DNA from 3 places in the Herbaspirillum sp. Her2 genome. Region 3 is predicted to be linked to each of the others. Evidence: predicted binding sites of a transcription regulator. Region 3 holds the regulator's gene; each other region holds the start of a gene.
What was found. Region 3 encodes FliA, which starts transcription of late flagellar genes. Its sites were predicted from a motif close to CTAAAGTTTNNNNNNNNNNNGCCGNTA; they were not measured.
Positions count from the first base shown of each region.

Region 1 (5,483 bases), 410 kb from region 3:
TTGTGCGAGGCGATCAGCAACGCGGGCGGCGCACCGGCTTCCACGTGCCGCACCGGTTGCGAATCCGGTGGAGAATCGGGCGCGAAGAAGACCGGTTTCACATCCTCGTTTTCGATGGGCAGGAAGTCATAGGGACCGGCCAGTCCGATCCAGCCGCGCAGCTGTGCCGGCGAGGCCCCGGCTGCGCGCAGCCAGCGCGCATCGAGCGCCACCATGGCTGCGTTGTAGGCACCGGCACTATGTCCCATGACAAAGACGCGCTGCGGATCGCCGCCCAGCTCGCGCACCGAGCGCAAGGTCCAGGCCACGGCCTGGGCGCTGTCCTTCACGAAATCGGGATAACGCACTTCGGGATAGACGCGGTAATCAGGCAGTACGGCGATGAAACCGCGTGAACTCAGGGCCTCGCCGACGAAGGCGTAATCCTTGCGGCTACCCTCGTTCCAGCTGCCGCCATAGAAGAACACCACCACCGGCAAGCCAGGACCGGAGGCGGTGGCCGGGGCGTTGGCGGGACGATAGATGTCCAGCTTTTGACGCGGGTTATCGGTGTTGGCGTAGGCCACCCCTTCGGTCTTGACGTAGGAAGAAGCGGGCGTAACGGCATTGATGGCCGACAGCGGCGAACAGGCGACCACACCACCCAGGATCAGTACCGCGCCCGCGAATGCGAGACCAGCCTTGCCAAGAACATGCATGCGCAACTCCAGCGATGAAGGAAGGCCTATTGTAGCCGCGCCGGGCAAAGGCTTCAGGCGCGCTGGTCTTTCGGGCTGGCGGCGTCTTCCCTGCCCTCGGCTTCGCGCGCCAGCAAGGCGCTCTTGCGCGCGATGCCCCAGCGATAGCCGGAGGGCGCGCCATCGAGCCGGACGATGCGATGGCAGGGAATGAGCACGGCGATCTCGTTGCGCGCACAGGCATTGGCCACCGCCCGCACCGCCGCAGGCTGGCCGATGCGCGCGGCCAGTTCGGCATAGGTCAAGGTGACCCCGGGCGGCACTGCGCGCAGTGCTTGCCACACACGCTGCTGGAAGGCGGTACCGCGCACGTCCAGTGGCAAGGCGGCACCCTGTCGCGGATCGTCCAGCGCGGTCAGTACCTGTGCCAGCGTTTGCTCGAAGGCGGCATCGCCAGGGGCGAGATCGGCATGGGGGAAACGATCCTGCAGTTGCCGCAGCAACTCCTCCGGCTCGCTGCCCAAGGTGAGCGCGCAGATACCCTGCTCCGTGGCCGCCACCAGCAAGGCTCCCAGCCAGCATTGCGCAACGGCGAAGCGGATTTTCTCGCCACGGCCGCCACGACGATAGGTCGCCGGCTGCATGCCCAGTTGCGCCTTGCTCTGAGCATAGAAGCGGCCACTGGAATGGAAGCCGACGTCATAGAACGTCTCGGTCACGCTGGCACTGCCGCCGAGTTGCGCGCGCAGGCGGCCGGCGCGATGGGCATCGGCATAGGCCTTGGGAGTGAGGCCGGTGTGCTGCTTGAAGACCCGATGAAAATGATGACGGCTCAAGCCCGCGGCCTGCGCCAGCGTGGCCGTATCCGGCTGTTCCTCGGCCTGCGCGATCAGGCGGCAGGCTTGCGCGATGGCCTGTGCCTGGCGCTCTTGCAAGGGCGGCTGGTCCGGCTTGCAGCGCTGGCATGGACGAAAGCCCGCTGCTTCGGCCGCAGCGCAGCTGGCGTGGAAGGCCACGTTCTTGCGCAAGGGTGTGCGTGCCCCGCAGGAGGGCTTGCAGTACACGCCGGTGGTGCGCACCGCATACCAGAACCGGCCATCGAAAGATGCATCGCGCTGCTGCACGGCTTGCCAGCAGGTGTCGGGATCGAGTCCGTTGACGTCGGCGGCGGAGGCAGCGGAGCTAGTCGGCGGAGGAGAAGAAGTCATGGTCAGCATGGAGCGCTCCCGGAATCGGATGCCACTGATTCTAGGCCTGCGCTGACGGGGCAGCACTCCGGCGATTGCTTTTGAATTCCTGAGCCGGATCAGAGGCGGAGCAAAGCCTGATAAAAAGCATCATTCGATTATTCAATGATTGAGGCATCCAATCATTGAATAACGACATCATGCTTTTTGAAACCTCACTGCGAGAAGCGGATGCGCTGGCGCGACTTCACCGGCTGCATCACGTGTTCCAGCGGCAGTTCATGGGATTGCTTGACCTTTTTGAGGGTGATGTTGGACTTGACGTTGGTCACGCCCGGCAGGCGCAGCAGGCGCGTCATCATGAATTCGGAGAAAGCGGCCAGGTCGGGGGCCACGATGCGCAGGATATAATCGCCCTCGCCCGTGACGGAGAAACATTCGGTCACTTCCGGCATCGTTTCCACGGCCTTCTCGAAGAGTTCGCCACGGGTCTCTCCCTGGCGGTCCAGGGTCACGGTGGTGAACGCGGTCACGCCCAGACCGACCACGGCCGGGTCCAGCACGGCGGTGTAGCGTTCGATGACATGGGCTTCTTCCAGCCGCTGCACGCGGCGGCTGATCTGCGAAGTGGACAGGTGGACTTTCAGACCGAGGGCGCTATTGGTAATATGGCCATCTCGCTGCAGCTCGGTCAGCAAGGCCAGGTCGTAGCGGTCCACGTTGATGATGCTCATTTGTCTCTCCAAAGTTCATATTTAAGAATTATTTGTGCATATTATCTAATATATCGCGCAAAAAACAATCACAAATTGCAGTCTTGACGCAATAAACTCCTCGCATGGGCCGCGCTTGGCGGCCCTCCCCACACGAGGAGACACCAGATGGGCCACGCAGACACCCAGTTCGCCACCGCAGCCGCCAATTCCCCTGTCCGCGCCAGCGGCGACCTGTTCGACAATCCCATGGGCACCGACGGCTTCGAGTTCGTCGAGTACACCGCCGCCGATCCGGCCGGCATTGCCGCCGTGCTGGAGCTGATGGGCTTCACCGCCGTGGCGCGCCACCGCTCCAAGAATGTGACCCTGTATCGCCAGGGCCAGATCAACTTCATCCTCAACGGCGAACCCGGCAGCAATGCCGCCGCCTTCGCCCAGGTGCACGGGGCTTCGGTGAACGCCATGGCCTTCCGCGTCAAGGATGCGGCCCATGTGTACAAACGTGCACTCGAACTCGGTGCCGAAGGCGTGGAAGCCAAGCTGGGCCCGATGGAACTGAACATTCCTGCCATTCGCGGCATCGGCGGCTCGCTGCTCTATCTGGTGGACCGCTATGGCGACAATGGCTCCATCTATGACGTCGACTTCCAGTTCTTCCCTGGCGTGGAGCGCAATCCCAAGGGCGTGGGCCTGACCTACATCGACCACCTGACCCACAACGTCATGCGCGGCGCGATGGATACCTGGTCGTCGTTCTATACGCGCCTGTTCAATTTCCGCGAGATCAAGTATTTCGACATCGAGGGCAAGGTCACCGGCCTGCGTTCGCGCGCCATGACCAGCCCCTGCGGCAAGATCCGCATTCCCATCAACGAGAGTGCCGACGACAAGTCGCAGATCGAGGAATTCATCAAGCAGTACAACGGCGAAGGCATCCAGCACATCGCCCTGGGCACCGACGACATCTACCAGACCGTGCGCGCCCTCTATGCCCGCGGCGTGCCGCTGCAGGACACCATCGCCACCTACTATGACCTGGTGGAACGCCGCATCCCCGGCCATGGCGAAGACCTGGCTGCCTTGCGTGAACTTAAGATCCTGATCGACGGCGCACCCACCGATGGCCAGGGCCTGCTGCTGCAGATCTTCACGCAGAACCTGATCGGGCCGGTGTTCTATGAAATCATCCAGCGCAAGGGCAATGACGGCTTCGGCGAGGGCAATTTCAAGGCCCTGTTCGAATCCATCGAGCTGGACCAGATGCGCCGTGGCGTGATCTGATCCCCTGACCGCAGCCACTGCGGGCCGCCCTGAGGACGCCCGCATGTCGAAGGCGCAGCACCCTTTACGGGACTGCGCCTTTTACTTTTTTTACTTTCCGTGGCTCAAGATGTCCGCGTGGCTGCCGTAAAACAAAGCGAAGGCACTATCGCAGTCCCCTTGCAATCCTTGCGCCCCTGTGGGCTGGAGTTCGCATGAACGTCGCGTATGAACAAGAACAACCTGCCCACGCTGAAGTCGCAGTGGCAGACACGCTGGACCATGACCCCGCCGAGCTGGTGGCGCAATTGAGCCACCGCATCCTGCTCCTGCAGCAGCAGGCGCAGTCCCTGGCGCGTTTCCCGGGCAACCGGGATGGCAAGCAGCAGCGCCAGTTGCTGCAGCAGCAGATCCGCAATCTCTACCAGCAATTGTTTGCGCTGGAACAGCAGCAGGCGCAGCAGCGCCGCCGCAGCGAAAACTATCTCAGCATGGCGCTCTCCGTGGCGGCCCATGCCGCGCACCAGCATGCCCACGGCGAGACGGTGGCACCGGCGCTGTAAGCCCGGCAAACCCGGTCTCAACGCCCTGCCCTGCCCGGTCCTCCCGCTCAATAACGCAGCCGCGACAGGCTGACCAGGCTGGCCGCGCCCGCCAGGGCGGCGGCAAAGCACAGGACCAGCGCATACGGCGAGCCCGAGAACCCCATCAGCATCGCCACCACCGACGCCCCGACGGTCTGCCCGGTCAGGCGTGCCGTGCCCAGCATGCCGCTGGCTCCGCCGGTCCGTTCACGCGGCGCGGCACTGATCATGGTGCGGTTGTTGGGCGACTGGAACAGTCCGAAGCCGATACCGCACACCGCAAACATGGACAGCATCAGGCCATCGGGCGTGCTGCGGTCCACCGTCAGCAAAGCCAGCAATCCCAGGCACATCACGGCCAGCCCGATCCCCCCCAGCAAACCCGCAGCGACGCGGTCCGACAGCTTGCCGGCCACCACGCCGGTCAGCGCAACGGCCACCGGCCAGGCCGTCAGCAGCATGCCCGCACGCGCGGCGCCCATACCCAGATGATTCTGCAGCATGAAGGGCAACATCACGAAGACCGCCATCTGCGCTGCAAAGGAGCAGAACGAGGTCCCGATCGACAAGGCAAACAAGGGGATGCGCAGCAGGTCCAGCGGCAGCATGGGCGCGCTCGGCGACTGCAGCTTGAGCAGCAATGCCAGGCTGATGGCGGTCAGCAGCGCGCAGCCCGCCACCACCCAGCCGCCTTGCAGGTGGCCGATGGCATCGATGGTGTAGAGCAGCAAGCCGATGAAGGCCATGCACAGCAGCGCCGACTGGCGATCGAAACGGCGGGCCGACAAGGGATTGAACGGCAAGGCGCGGCTGCCCACGGCCAGCGCCGCCAGCCCGAGCGGGATGTTGATGAGGAACAGCCAGTGCCATGAGCCCAGATGCAGGATGACCCCGGCCACGGTGGGCCCCAGCGCATTGCCGGTCCCGGCCACCAGCGCGTTGTAGCCGATGGCCCGGCCCAGCTGCCGGGCAGGATAGATGAAGCGGATCAGCGCGGTATTGACCGACAGGATGCCGGCCGCCCCCAGCCCCTGCAGCACGCGCGCCAGGCTCAGTTGC
Region 1 covers NZ_CM176331.1:2,554,753-2,560,235, forward strand. Annotated here, with positions in the region: gene ACWHXP_RS11620 (alpha/beta hydrolase) at 1-698, opposite strand, end outside; gene ada (bifunctional DNA-binding transcriptional regulator/O6-methylguanine-DNA methyltransferase Ada) at 752-1,894, opposite strand; gene ACWHXP_RS11630 (Lrp/AsnC family transcriptional regulator) at 2,080-2,598, opposite strand; gene hppD (4-hydroxyphenylpyruvate dioxygenase) at 2,746-3,861, shown strand; gene ACWHXP_RS11640 (FlxA-like family protein) at 4,056-4,403, shown strand; gene ACWHXP_RS11645 (MFS transporter) at 4,451-5,483, opposite strand, start outside.
Region 1: a site for FliA is predicted at 3,965-3,991, ahead of ACWHXP_RS11640 (FlxA-like family protein). Genes of this name have one in related genera too.

Region 2 (5,483 bases), 2.5 Mb from region 3:
CCCTCATCGCCCTGGGCGGCGGCGTGATCGGCGACCTGACCGGCTTTGCGGCCGCCTCCTACATGCGCGGCGTGCCCTTCGTGCAAGTGCCCACGACCTTGCTGTCGCAGGTGGATTCCTCGGTGGGCGGCAAGACCGGCATCAACCATCCGCTGGGCAAGAACATGATCGGCGCCTTCTACCAGCCGCAGGCCGTCATCGCCGATACCGCCACCCTGCACACCCTGCCCCCGCGCGAACTGGCGGCCGGCATTGCCGAAGTCATCAAGCACGGTGCCATCATCGATGCTCCCTTCTTCGACTGGATCGAAACCAATATGGCGCGCCTGGTCTCCAAGGATGACGCCGCCCTGGCCTATGCCATCCAGCGCTCCTGCGAGATCAAGGCCGAGGTGGTGCGCCAGGACGAACGCGAAGGCGGCCTGCGCGCCATCCTCAACTTCGGCCACACCTTCGGCCATGCGATCGAGAATGGCCTGGGCTACGGCCAGTGGCTGCATGGCGAGGCGGTCGGTTGCGGCATGGTGATGGCGGCCGATCTGTCGCAGCGCCTGGGCTACATCGATGCCGCCACGCGCGAACGGATCCGCGCCGTGACCGCCGCGGCCGGCCTGCCGACGGTGGCCCCGAACCTGGGCACCGAACGCTGGCTGGACCTGATGGAAGTGGACAAGAAGAACGAAGGCGGCGCGATCAAGTTCATCCTGATCAAGCCGCTGGGCAGTCCCCTGATTACCAACGCGCCGCAGGAACTGCTCTTGCAAACCCTGGCGGCCTGCACCGGAGAATGACATGCACACTGAAGCGCCCGACCATCTCGCCCCCTATGCCGCCCACTCGGCAAGTTCGCGAGGCCGGCGCTTCAGTGAAACGCCACCGGGCTCGCGCAGCGAATTCCAGCGCGACCGTGACCGCATCGTCCACTCCACCGCCTTCCGCCGTCTCGAATACAAGACGCAGGTCTTCGTCAATCATGAAGGCGACCTGTTCCGCACCCGCCTGACCCACAGCATCGAAGTCGCCCAGATCGCCCGCTCCTGCGCGCGCAACCTGCAACTGAACGAAGACTTGGTGGAAGCCATCTCGCTGGCCCACGACCTCGGCCACACGCCCTTCGGCCATGCCGGGCAGGACGAGCTCAACCACTGCATGAAGCATCACGGCGGCTTCGAACACAACCTGCAGAGCCTGCGCGTGGTCGATGAGCTGGAGCAGCACTACGCTGCCTTCGATGGCCTCAATCTCACCTTCGAGACGCGCGAAGGCATCCTCAAGCACTGCTCCCTGCACAATGCGCGCCAGCTGGGCGAGATCGGCGTGCGCTTCCTGGAAAAGAAGCAGCCCTCGCTGGAAGCGCAGCTGGCCAACCTGGCCGATGAGATCGCCTACAACAATCACGACATCGACGATGGCCTGCGCTCCGGCCTGTTGACCATGGAGCTGATGAGCGAAGTCGATTTCTTCGCACGCCATCTGCGCGAAGTCGAACAGACCTATCCCGGCATCACCGGACGCCGCGTCATCCATGAGACCGTGCGCCGCATGATCAATGCGCTCATCGTCGACCTGAACCAGACCTCGCGCAGCCGCATCGCCGAGATCGCCCCGCGCGACATCGAGGATGTGCGCAATGCGCCGCAGCTCATCGCCTTCTCCGATGCGATGGCAGCCGAAGCGGCCATCCTGAAAAAATTCCTGCGCGAGAAGCTCTACCGCCACTATCAGGTCAATCGCATGACGGCCAAGGCACGCCGCATCATCGCCGAGATGTTCGAGGCCTTCACCACGCAGCCCAGCCTGCTGCCGCCGGACTATCAGGTCAAGGGCATCACGGACGAAACCCAGCGTCTCGACAAGCAGGCGCGCAAAGTCGCCGACTACATCGCCGGCATGACCGATCGCTATGCCATTCGCGAGCATCGGCGCTTGTTCGTGATGGAGTGAGGATTGATGGAGCGGGTGCAACGCCCGCGTTGAACGCCGCGTATCGATACGCGGCGTTTTCATTCAGCGCATCCGTGCGCCCTCATTGTCGTGCTGCCAGCGCAATTTCATTACCTCACTGCAATTGAAATCCCGCTGCCGGTCTCTCGCGCACATTTCGTTACATTTTTTCTTGATCGCCTGCATCCCTTGCGGTCAGCCCGACGGCACGCACGGTATCGCCGCAAACCCGCTTCCAGCAAGGCTTTCCCAAAGATTGCGCGGGTGCAATGCAGGCCTGTCAACGAAGTCCCCCAGAAACTGACAGGTGTAAATTTCTGTCAATATCAAGTCCGCTTTGAACAGGCCGTTATGCAGGAATGGAGTGGATGCGCATGGTGCGCAGTTTCGCTTCCGTGGATCCGTCTCCCCCTCTGATGCCCGGATCCCCTTTCATTTTCAGGAGACCGTCATGGCTATCGGCAACACCAGCGGCGTGGACAACAAGTCCCTGCTGCCCGTCACCCCTTCTTCCACTTCGTCGACCTCTGCCGCAGCGTCAGACAACGACAAGCTGCCCGCCACCGCCGGCGACAGCAGCAGCGGCGACAAGATCGCCCAGGCCAAGCAAGCCAACCTGCTCACCGTGAGCGGCGCCAAGGCCCAGTTCAATCTCTCCATCGTGCAATCCTCGCTGGAGGTATCGCTGCAGACGCAGAACGATCCGCTGTCGCTGGTCTACAAGACCGCCATCGAGAACATCAACGATATCCTGCGTCCGCAGCTGGGCGACAACGCCATCCAGACCGCATCGACCCAGGACAATTCGCCGGAGGCAACGGCCGGCCGCATCGTCTCCTTCATCACCAACATGTTCGAGCTCTACAAGCAGAACAATCCGGACAAGGAAGACGCCAGCAACATTGACGACTACATGAACCTGATCTTCAAGGGTGTCGACCAGGGCTTCAAGGAAGCACGCGGCATCCTGGAGAGCCTGAACGTGCTGCAAGGCGATATCGCCAGCAACATCGACAAGACCTATGACCTGGTGCAGAAGGCGCTGGGCGACTTCATCAACAAGGTCAAGGGCGGCAAGCAGGAGGGTGAGGACGGATCGGGCAGCGAAGGCAATGCGGATGGCCAGGGCGGTACCCTGGTGGCCAGCGAGACGACTGTCAGTATTTCAGTGTCGGTGAGCCAGACGCGGATCAGCACCAGTGCGTAATCGCACCTTGCAGTCGCGCTGAGCTGCAAAAGCCAATTCGCAAAAACTAATAAAAAAGAGGCTGTCTCTCTTGGGAGACAGCCTCTTTTTACTTATTTTTCATGACATCGAAAGGCGTGAGAAAGACCGCCCTCGACATCACAAACCATCACAAACACACATCATCCACGCAACTTCGCAAAGGCCGCGGCCATCGCATTGTTGGCCGGTGCCTGCTCACGGCCGCGCTGGTTCTGGTGTTGCGACAAACGGCGCGAATCGGTACGGTCACCGCGCTGTTCATTGCGCGCACCCGGGGCCGGCGCGGTGTCGTTCAGGCGCATGGTCAGGGCGATGCGCTTGCGCTTCTCGTCCACTTCCAGCACCTTGACCTTGACCACCTGGCCGGCCTTGACCACGGTGTGCGGATCCTTCACATAGCTGTTGGACAGCGCCGAAATGTGGACCAGGCCATCCTGGTGCACGCCGATGTCGACGAAGGCACCGAAGGCCGCGACGTTGGTGACCACGCCTTCGAGGATCATGTCCACGCGCAGGTCCTTGATCTCTTCCACGCCTTCCTTGAAGGTCGCCGTGGTGAACTCGGGACGCGGGTCACGGCCTGGCTTGTCGAGTTCCTTCAGGATGTCGGTGACGGTGGGCACACCGAACTTCTCATCGGCATACTTGGCCGGCGACAGGCCCTTCAACAGCGAGGTCTGGCCCAGCACGCTCTTCACATCCTTCTTGATGTCGGCCAGGATCTTTTCCACCAAAGGATAGGATTCCGGGTGCACCGCCGAGGCATCCAGCGGGTTCTCACCATTCATCACGCGCAGGAAGCCGGCGGCTTGCTCGAAGGTCTTGTCGCCCAGGCGCGGCACCTCACGCAGCGCTGCGCGGGAATTGAACATACCCTTCATATCCCGGTAGGACACGATGCTCTGCGCCACGCTGGCGTTGAGCCCGGAGACGCGCGCCAGCAGCGGTGCGGAAGCGGTGTTCACATCGACCCCCACCGCGTTGACGCAGTCCTCGACCACGGCATCCAGCGAGCGCGCCAGTTGCGACTGGCTCACATCGTGCTGGTACTGGCCCACGCCGATGGACTTGGGATCGATCTTGACCAGCTCGGCCAGCGGGTCCTGCAGGCGGCGCGCAATCGAGACCGCGCCGCGCAGCGACACGTCCAGATCCGGCAATTCCTTGGAAGCGAATTCGGAGGCCGAATACACCGATGCGCCCGCTTCGGAGACCACGATCTTGGTGAGCTTGAGTTCGGGACGCAGTTTGATGAGGTCCTGGGCCAGCTTGTCAGTCTCACGCGAGGCGGTGCCGTTGCCAATCGAGATCAGCGAGACATTGTGCTTATCGGCCAGTTGCGAGAGGGTATGCAGCGAACCGTTCCAGTCATTGCGCGGCTGGTGAGGATAGATGGTATCGGTGGCGACGACCTTGCCGGTGGCGTCCACGATGGCGACCTTCACGCCGGTACGCAGGCCCGGATCCAGGCCCATGGTGGCACGCGGGCCGGCCGGTGCCGCCAGCAGCAGGTCCTTCAGGTTGCGGGCGAAGACGTTGATGGCTTCAGCCTCGGCCTTCTCGCGCAGGTTGGTCATCAGCTCGGTTTCGAGGTGCATGAAGACTTTCACGCGCCAGGCCCAGCGCACCGTGTCGGAGAGCCATTTGTCGGCCGGACGGCCCTTGTTGGACACACCGAAACGTGAAGCAATGCGACCTTCGCAGGGATTGTGCGGGGCATCCCACTTCGGCTTCTCTTCTTCGGTATCCAGGCGCAGGATGACGTTCAACATCTCTTCGCGGCGGCCACGGAACAGTGCCAGGGCGCGGTGCGAGGGAATGGTGGAATAGGTTTCGGAGTAATCGAAATAGTCGGCGAATTTTTCACCGGCATCCTGCTTGCCCTCGATCACCTTGGATTCGACCACGCCGTGCTCGGTGAGGTATTCGCGCAGGCTCTGCAGCAGCTCGGCATCTTCCGAGAAACGCTCCATGAGGATCTGGCGCGCGCCATCCAGGGCGGCCTTGGTATCGGGCACGCCGGGGTTGTCGCCGTTGTCGGTGGTGAAGGCGGGCTTGATGAACTTGGCCGCTTCTTCTTCCGGATTCAGGGCCGGGTCATTCAGGAGCGCATCGGCCAGCTCGGTCAGGCCGGCTTCGGCGGCGATCTGGGCCTTGGTGCGGCGCTTGGGCTTGTAGGGCAGGTAGAGGTCTTCCAGGCGGGTCTTGTCTTCCGCGTGGGTGATGGCATCCAGCAGCACGGGCGTCATCTTGCCCTGCTCTTCGATGGAGGCGATGATCGCGGCGCGGCGGCTTTCCAGCTCGCGCAGGT
Region 2 covers NZ_CM176331.1:5,273,150-5,278,632, reverse strand. Annotated here, with positions in the region: gene aroKB (bifunctional shikimate kinase/3-dehydroquinate synthase AroKB) at 1-791, shown strand, start outside; gene ACWHXP_RS23935 (deoxyguanosinetriphosphate triphosphohydrolase) at 793-1,944, shown strand; gene ACWHXP_RS23930 (DUF5610 domain-containing protein) at 2,396-3,151, shown strand; gene ACWHXP_RS23925 (Tex family protein) at 3,313-5,483, opposite strand, start outside.
Region 2: a site for FliA is predicted at 2,270-2,296, ahead of ACWHXP_RS23930 (DUF5610 domain-containing protein). Genes of this name have one in related genera too.

Region 3 (5,483 bases):
CGGTACCGAACGACAGGGTCGAAGCGGTGACTGCAGTGCCGTTGTTGGAGGCACTGACGGTGAAGGTGTAATTGCCGTCGGCCACCTTGCCGCCGGTATCGTTGGAGCCGTCCCAGATCACCGGCACCACGCCGGCGGCCTGGGTGCCCAAGTCGGTGGTGTGCACCACGGCGCCCGAGGAATCCTTGATGGTGACCACCACGGACGAGGCGGTACCGGACAGATTCACGCCGAACACCGCCTTCTGGCTGGTGGTTTCCGTACCGCTGGCATCCTTGGTGGTATCGCTGGTCAGCTGGATGCTGTTGCCCGGGGCCAGCACGCTGTGGCCGATCATGTTGGCGGTCGACAGCGCCTGCGAGGAATTGAGGTTGCTCATCAGCGTGGACAGCGAATCGTTCAGCTGGCTGATGCCCGTGACCGTCGACAACTGTGCCATCTGGGTAGTCAGCTGCGAGTTGTCCATCGGGTTGCTGGGGTCCTGGTTCTTCATCTGCGCGATCAACAGCGTCAGGAAGCGGTTCTGGATCGCGTCCGGGCTGTTGTTGTCCAGGCTGGAAGAGCTGGTGGTGGTGGACGAGCTGCTGCTCGTGCCATTCATTGCGGTGAGCAGATCACTGGAGACGATTGCCATGATTCAGGTCCTGGTTATTGGCCGATGGTGAGGGTCTTGACGAGCATGGCCTTGGCCGTGTTCATCGTTTCCACATTGGTCTGGTAAGAGCGGGAGGCCGAGATCATGTTGACCATTTCCTCGACCGGATTGACGTTGGGCATGGCGACGTAGCCATTGCCATCGGCCATGGGATGCTTGGGGTCGTAGACCAGCTTGGGCGGGGCCTGATTCTCGACCACGGCCGCCACTTTCACGCCGCTGTCCTTGACGCTGCCCACCGGAATGGCTTCGAACACCACCTGCTTGGCCTTGTAGGGCGTGCCATCGGGGCTGGTCGCGCTGTCGGCGTTGGCGATGTTGCTGGCCGTGGCGTTGAGGCGCTGTGCCTGGGCGCTCATGGCCGAGCCGGCGACGTTGAAGATGTTGGAAAGAGACATGTTTATCAGCCCGGTTGGATAGCGTTCAGCATGGCCTTGATCTGGCCGTTCACGGAGGTGACGCCGGCTTCGTAGCGGATGCCGTTGTCCAGGAATTCATTGCGCTCCACATCCATATCGACCGTATTGCCGTCCACGCTGCCCTGGGCCGGCGTGCGGTACTGCAAAGCGGTGCCGCCGATGCTGCCCGGACCGTTGTCGGGCGCAGTGCCGGCCACGTGGGTGGCAGCGGTGCGCTCCAGCTGCAGCGGCGGGATCGTGTTGGACTTGCTGTCCAGCGCATTCTTGAGCGCGTCGGCAAAGTTGACGTCACGCGCCTTGTAGTTGGGCGTGTCCGCGTTGGCGATGTTGGACGCCAGCACCTGCTGGCGCTGCGACCGCAGGTTCAGCGCCATCTCGTTGAAACGGAAATAATCGTCGAGCTTAGAGACCATCAGGTCCTCCGGAAGTACCAGCGCCCCCCTGTCCTGCCCGGCCGGTTGCCGGGCCGCTTGCGGACTGCGCCGATGATGGAATTACGTAGGCTTGATCATACGTTCGCACCCCGAACTCTAAGGGGCGATAAAGAGAGAAAAGCCTCCCCTGTTTGCCCTTTTGACCTCGCGCGCGCGACGTACCATGAGTGCCAAGATTCGCCTATGCCCTGCGGGCAAGTTGCACAAAATGAAACACGCTTTCCGCGCCCTGCGCCGCACTTTCGCCGTCCTGTCCTTGCTTGCAGCCGGCCTGGGGGCGACTGCGCCTGCACTCGCCCAGAACGACCCCAACTCCCCCCAAAAGCAGGACTTGCAAGCCTTGCAACAAGTGGCGGAGCAATTCCTGAAAAGCCAGACCTTGGGCCTGCCCGGCAGCGTCACGGTCACCATCGATCCGGCCGATGCACGCCTGACGCTGGCGGCCTGTCTTGAACCGCAAGCCTTCATGCCCAATGGCGGCCGCCTGTTCGGCCGCACCACGGTCGGCATCAAGTGCGTGGCCCCCTCCCCCTGGACCATCTACCTGCGCGCCAACGTGCAGGTGATCTCGGATTACCTGGTCGCCGCGGTCCCGCTGGCCCAGGGCCAGACCATCAGCGCCAGCGACATCACGCGCATTCGCGGCGACATGTCGGCGCTGCCCAGCGGCGTGATCACCGAAGAATCACAGGTCATCGGCCGCGTCGCCAACATGTCGCTGCGCGCCGGTACGCCGCTGCGCCTCGACACCATCCGCAACCAGCGCGTGGTGCAGCAAGGCCAGGCGGTACGGGTCGTATCGATCGGTCCGGGCTTCCAGATTTCCACCGAAGCGCGCGCCCTGACCAATGCCAACGAAGGCCAGATGGCCCAGGCCCGGACGGCGGCCGGCCAGGTGGTGAGCGGTATTGCCAAAGCGGGCGGGATTCTGGAAATCAACTATTGAGCCGGTGGCCGCGGTTTCTCTATTGATATGAAGCAATTTCCCGCAGGGCAAGTCCTGCGCGGAACGCAGCGGATCGCCCGGACAGGAATATGAAGAAAAGTACCCGAATTCAGCTTAATTCAGGTGCGGGAATGTTAAAGTTTGCCCAGAACTGGTCGATAATCCATACGACAGGCGGGTGCGAAGCGCCCCCACCCTACAAGGAATACTGCCGTGAACGTTAACGACGCCCTCAAATCTGCTGCCCTCAACACCGAGCAGACGCAAACGCAGACCCGCAACACGACTGCCGCCAATCCTGCGGGCACCGACCCGGCCGCCACCAAAGCGGCTTCGGACAGCGTGCGCTTGTCCAGCACCTATCAGGCGCTGGAAACCAAGGACACCAAAAACGGCGGTTTCAATGCCGAAAAAGTGGAAAAGCTGAAAGCGGCCATCGCCAACGGCACTTTCCAGATCGATGCCGACAAGATCGCCGACGGCGTGATCGATACTGTCAAGAATCTCATCAGCGCCCGCCCGGCCTGATTCCCGTTTTACCGCTCAGAGGATCTTTCGCATGAATCCGGCCAGCAACCTGTCCCTGGAACACGCCGCGCTGTCGCGCCTGGTGGAAAAACTGAGCCAGGAACAGGCACTGCTGGCGGAAGCCACCGCCGAAGGCCTGACCGACATCATTACCGAAAAGGCCGCTATCGTTGCTGAAATGTCCACGCTGGCCGGCAATCGCCACGCGCTGCTGGGCAGCCTCGGCTACAGTGCAGATGAAAGCGGCATGCAACAGTGGATGAATGAGCAAGCCAGCGACGCTGACCGCGAGATCTGGGCCAGCCTGTTCGAACTGGCGCAGGACGCCAAGGAACTGAACCGCGTCAATGGCCTGCTGATTGGCAAGAAGCTCTCCATCAATCAGAGCGCCCTGACCATCCTGCAAGGCAAGACCGGCACCGGCAATTTCTATGGCCCGGACGGCCAGAACAGCATCCGATCCTCGGGACGCCGTCTGGGCGTGGTATAAGTTTCAGCCGCTTCCCGCTCACGGAAGCACAGCAAGATCGCATCAACAAAAAGCCCGGCATTTGCCGGGCTTTGTCGTTAACGAGTCCTGCGTCCTCTCTCGGATCTGCGCCCTGAAGGCAGGCAGCCTCAGGCCACCCCGCTCCAGGAATGCTCGCGCAGATACGAACGCATGCGCGAGATCGCCTGGCTGTGCAACTGGCACACGCGCGATTCGGAAACGCCCATGACGGCGCCGATTTCCTTGAGGTTCATTTCCTGCTCGTAGTAGAGCGCCATCAGGATCTGCTCACGCTCGGGCAAGGCCTTGATGGAATCCACCACGGCTTCGCGGAAACCGCCATTGATCAGGCTCTGCAGCGGATCATCCTCGCCGTCGCCGGTCTGGTAGCGGTCCAGGAAGTGTTCGTGGCCGCCATCGTCGTCGTGGAAATCTTCGTAATAGATCAACTGGTGGCCGCCGCAGTCGGTCAGCAGCGACTGATACTCGGCCAGGCTGATCTTCATGTGCTGCGCCACTTCCGCTTCTTGCGGCTGGCGGCCCAGTTGCTGCAGCAGGGACTGCATGGCTTCCTCCACCTTGCGCGCATTCTGGCGGATGCTGCGCGGCAGCCAGTCGCTGCTGCGCAGCTCATCCAGCATGGCACCACGGATACGCTGCACGGCGTAGGTCTCGAACTGCGCGCCATGGGTTTCCTCGTAGCGGTTGACGGCGTCGAGCAAGCCCATCATGCCGGCCTGGATCAGGTCGTCCACCTCTACGCTGGGGGGCAGCTTGGCCTTGAGCTGATGCGCCAGTTTCTTGACCAGCGGCGCATGCTGCTCCAGTACGTCGTTCTTGCCCTTTTTTCCCTTGACGTTATACATGCACGTCACACTCCCAGACTGGCGCCGTCGGTGGCCATCCCGTAGCTGCTGCGGGCCGCATCCGGACCGGCGGTGAAGCGCTTGGACAGGCGCTGGAAGGCCAGCGCGGCACCGGCAAAGGGAAACACGTCCATCACCGCCCGCCCCTGTCCGGTGGCGCGGCGAATATGGTCATCCGCCGGAATCGCGCCGATGAAATTGAGCTGCGCCGCCAGGTAGCGGCTGGCCGCTTGGGCCATGTTGGCGTAGACGGTACGGGCTTCGGCTTCGGTGGCATCGTTGACGATGAGACTGAAAGGACGGCGACCGATGCGGTCGCTCAGGCTCTTGAGGAGCACATAAGCCGCCTTGATCGAAGACGCCGTAGTCGAGACCTGGATCACGATCTCACCCATTTCCATGGTCGGCACAGGCAGCGACAGGTCGCGTGCCAGCACGCCATTGACCAGTGTGATCTCGGCCTGCTCGATGAGGCTGTCGAAGATCTCCGCCAGACGGCCGGCATGCGGATCGGTCGCCGAGGGCACGTTGCGGCGGGCGATGCGCGCCATCGAAAAACCTTCCGGCAGGAGCCGTGTGGCTTCCGCCATGGGACGCTCCATGCGCGCTACTTCCTGCAGCGTCGCCACGTCGTGACGCAGGCCGATGCGGGTCAGCAGACCGGTTGTGGCCACGTCGCCATCCACCACCAGCACGCTGTGCTTGGCCTGTGACAGTGACGCCGCCAGATTGATGAGCATGGCACTCTTCTCTTCCTCACCCAGCACCGAGAAGAAGGTGAACAGCCTGGGCACCGGACGCTCCAGCATCCGGCGCAACCCTGCTGCCTGGTCGATATCGTAACTAGCCAAAGCTCACCTCACGCAGTCCCCGGTCATTCATGGACATGGCAGTAGGACCGATCACGCCCGGCAACTCACCTTCCTGGAATTCGAAAGGGGCCGTTTCACGCTTCTGCTTGAAGGCACGGTCGGCGAGATAAAGCTTGTTGGCCACGTGCAGGTCTTCCGGCACGCGCTGGCCATTGGCCACGTAATGCAGGTTGAGCTTGTGGCGGATCACCACATCCAGCACGTTGCCGATGGTGGCGGCTTCGTCCAGCTTGGTGATGATGCAGCCGGCCAGCCCGGAGCTGGAATAGGCAT
Region 3 covers NZ_CM176331.1:2,148,101-2,153,583, forward strand. Annotated here, with positions in the region: gene ACWHXP_RS09720 (flagellar hook assembly protein FlgD) at 1-634, opposite strand, end outside; gene flgC (flagellar basal body rod protein FlgC) at 649-1,053, opposite strand; gene flgB (flagellar basal body rod protein FlgB) at 1,059-1,487, opposite strand; gene flgA (flagellar basal body P-ring formation chaperone FlgA) at 1,717-2,454, shown strand; gene flgM (flagellar biosynthesis anti-sigma factor FlgM) at 2,668-2,982, shown strand; gene ACWHXP_RS09745 (flagella synthesis protein FlgN) at 3,014-3,472, shown strand; gene ACWHXP_RS09750 (RNA polymerase sigma factor FliA) at 3,601-4,338, opposite strand; gene ACWHXP_RS09755 (MinD/ParA family ATP-binding protein) at 4,344-5,147, opposite strand; gene flhF (flagellar biosynthesis GTPase FlhF) at 5,182-5,483, opposite strand, start outside.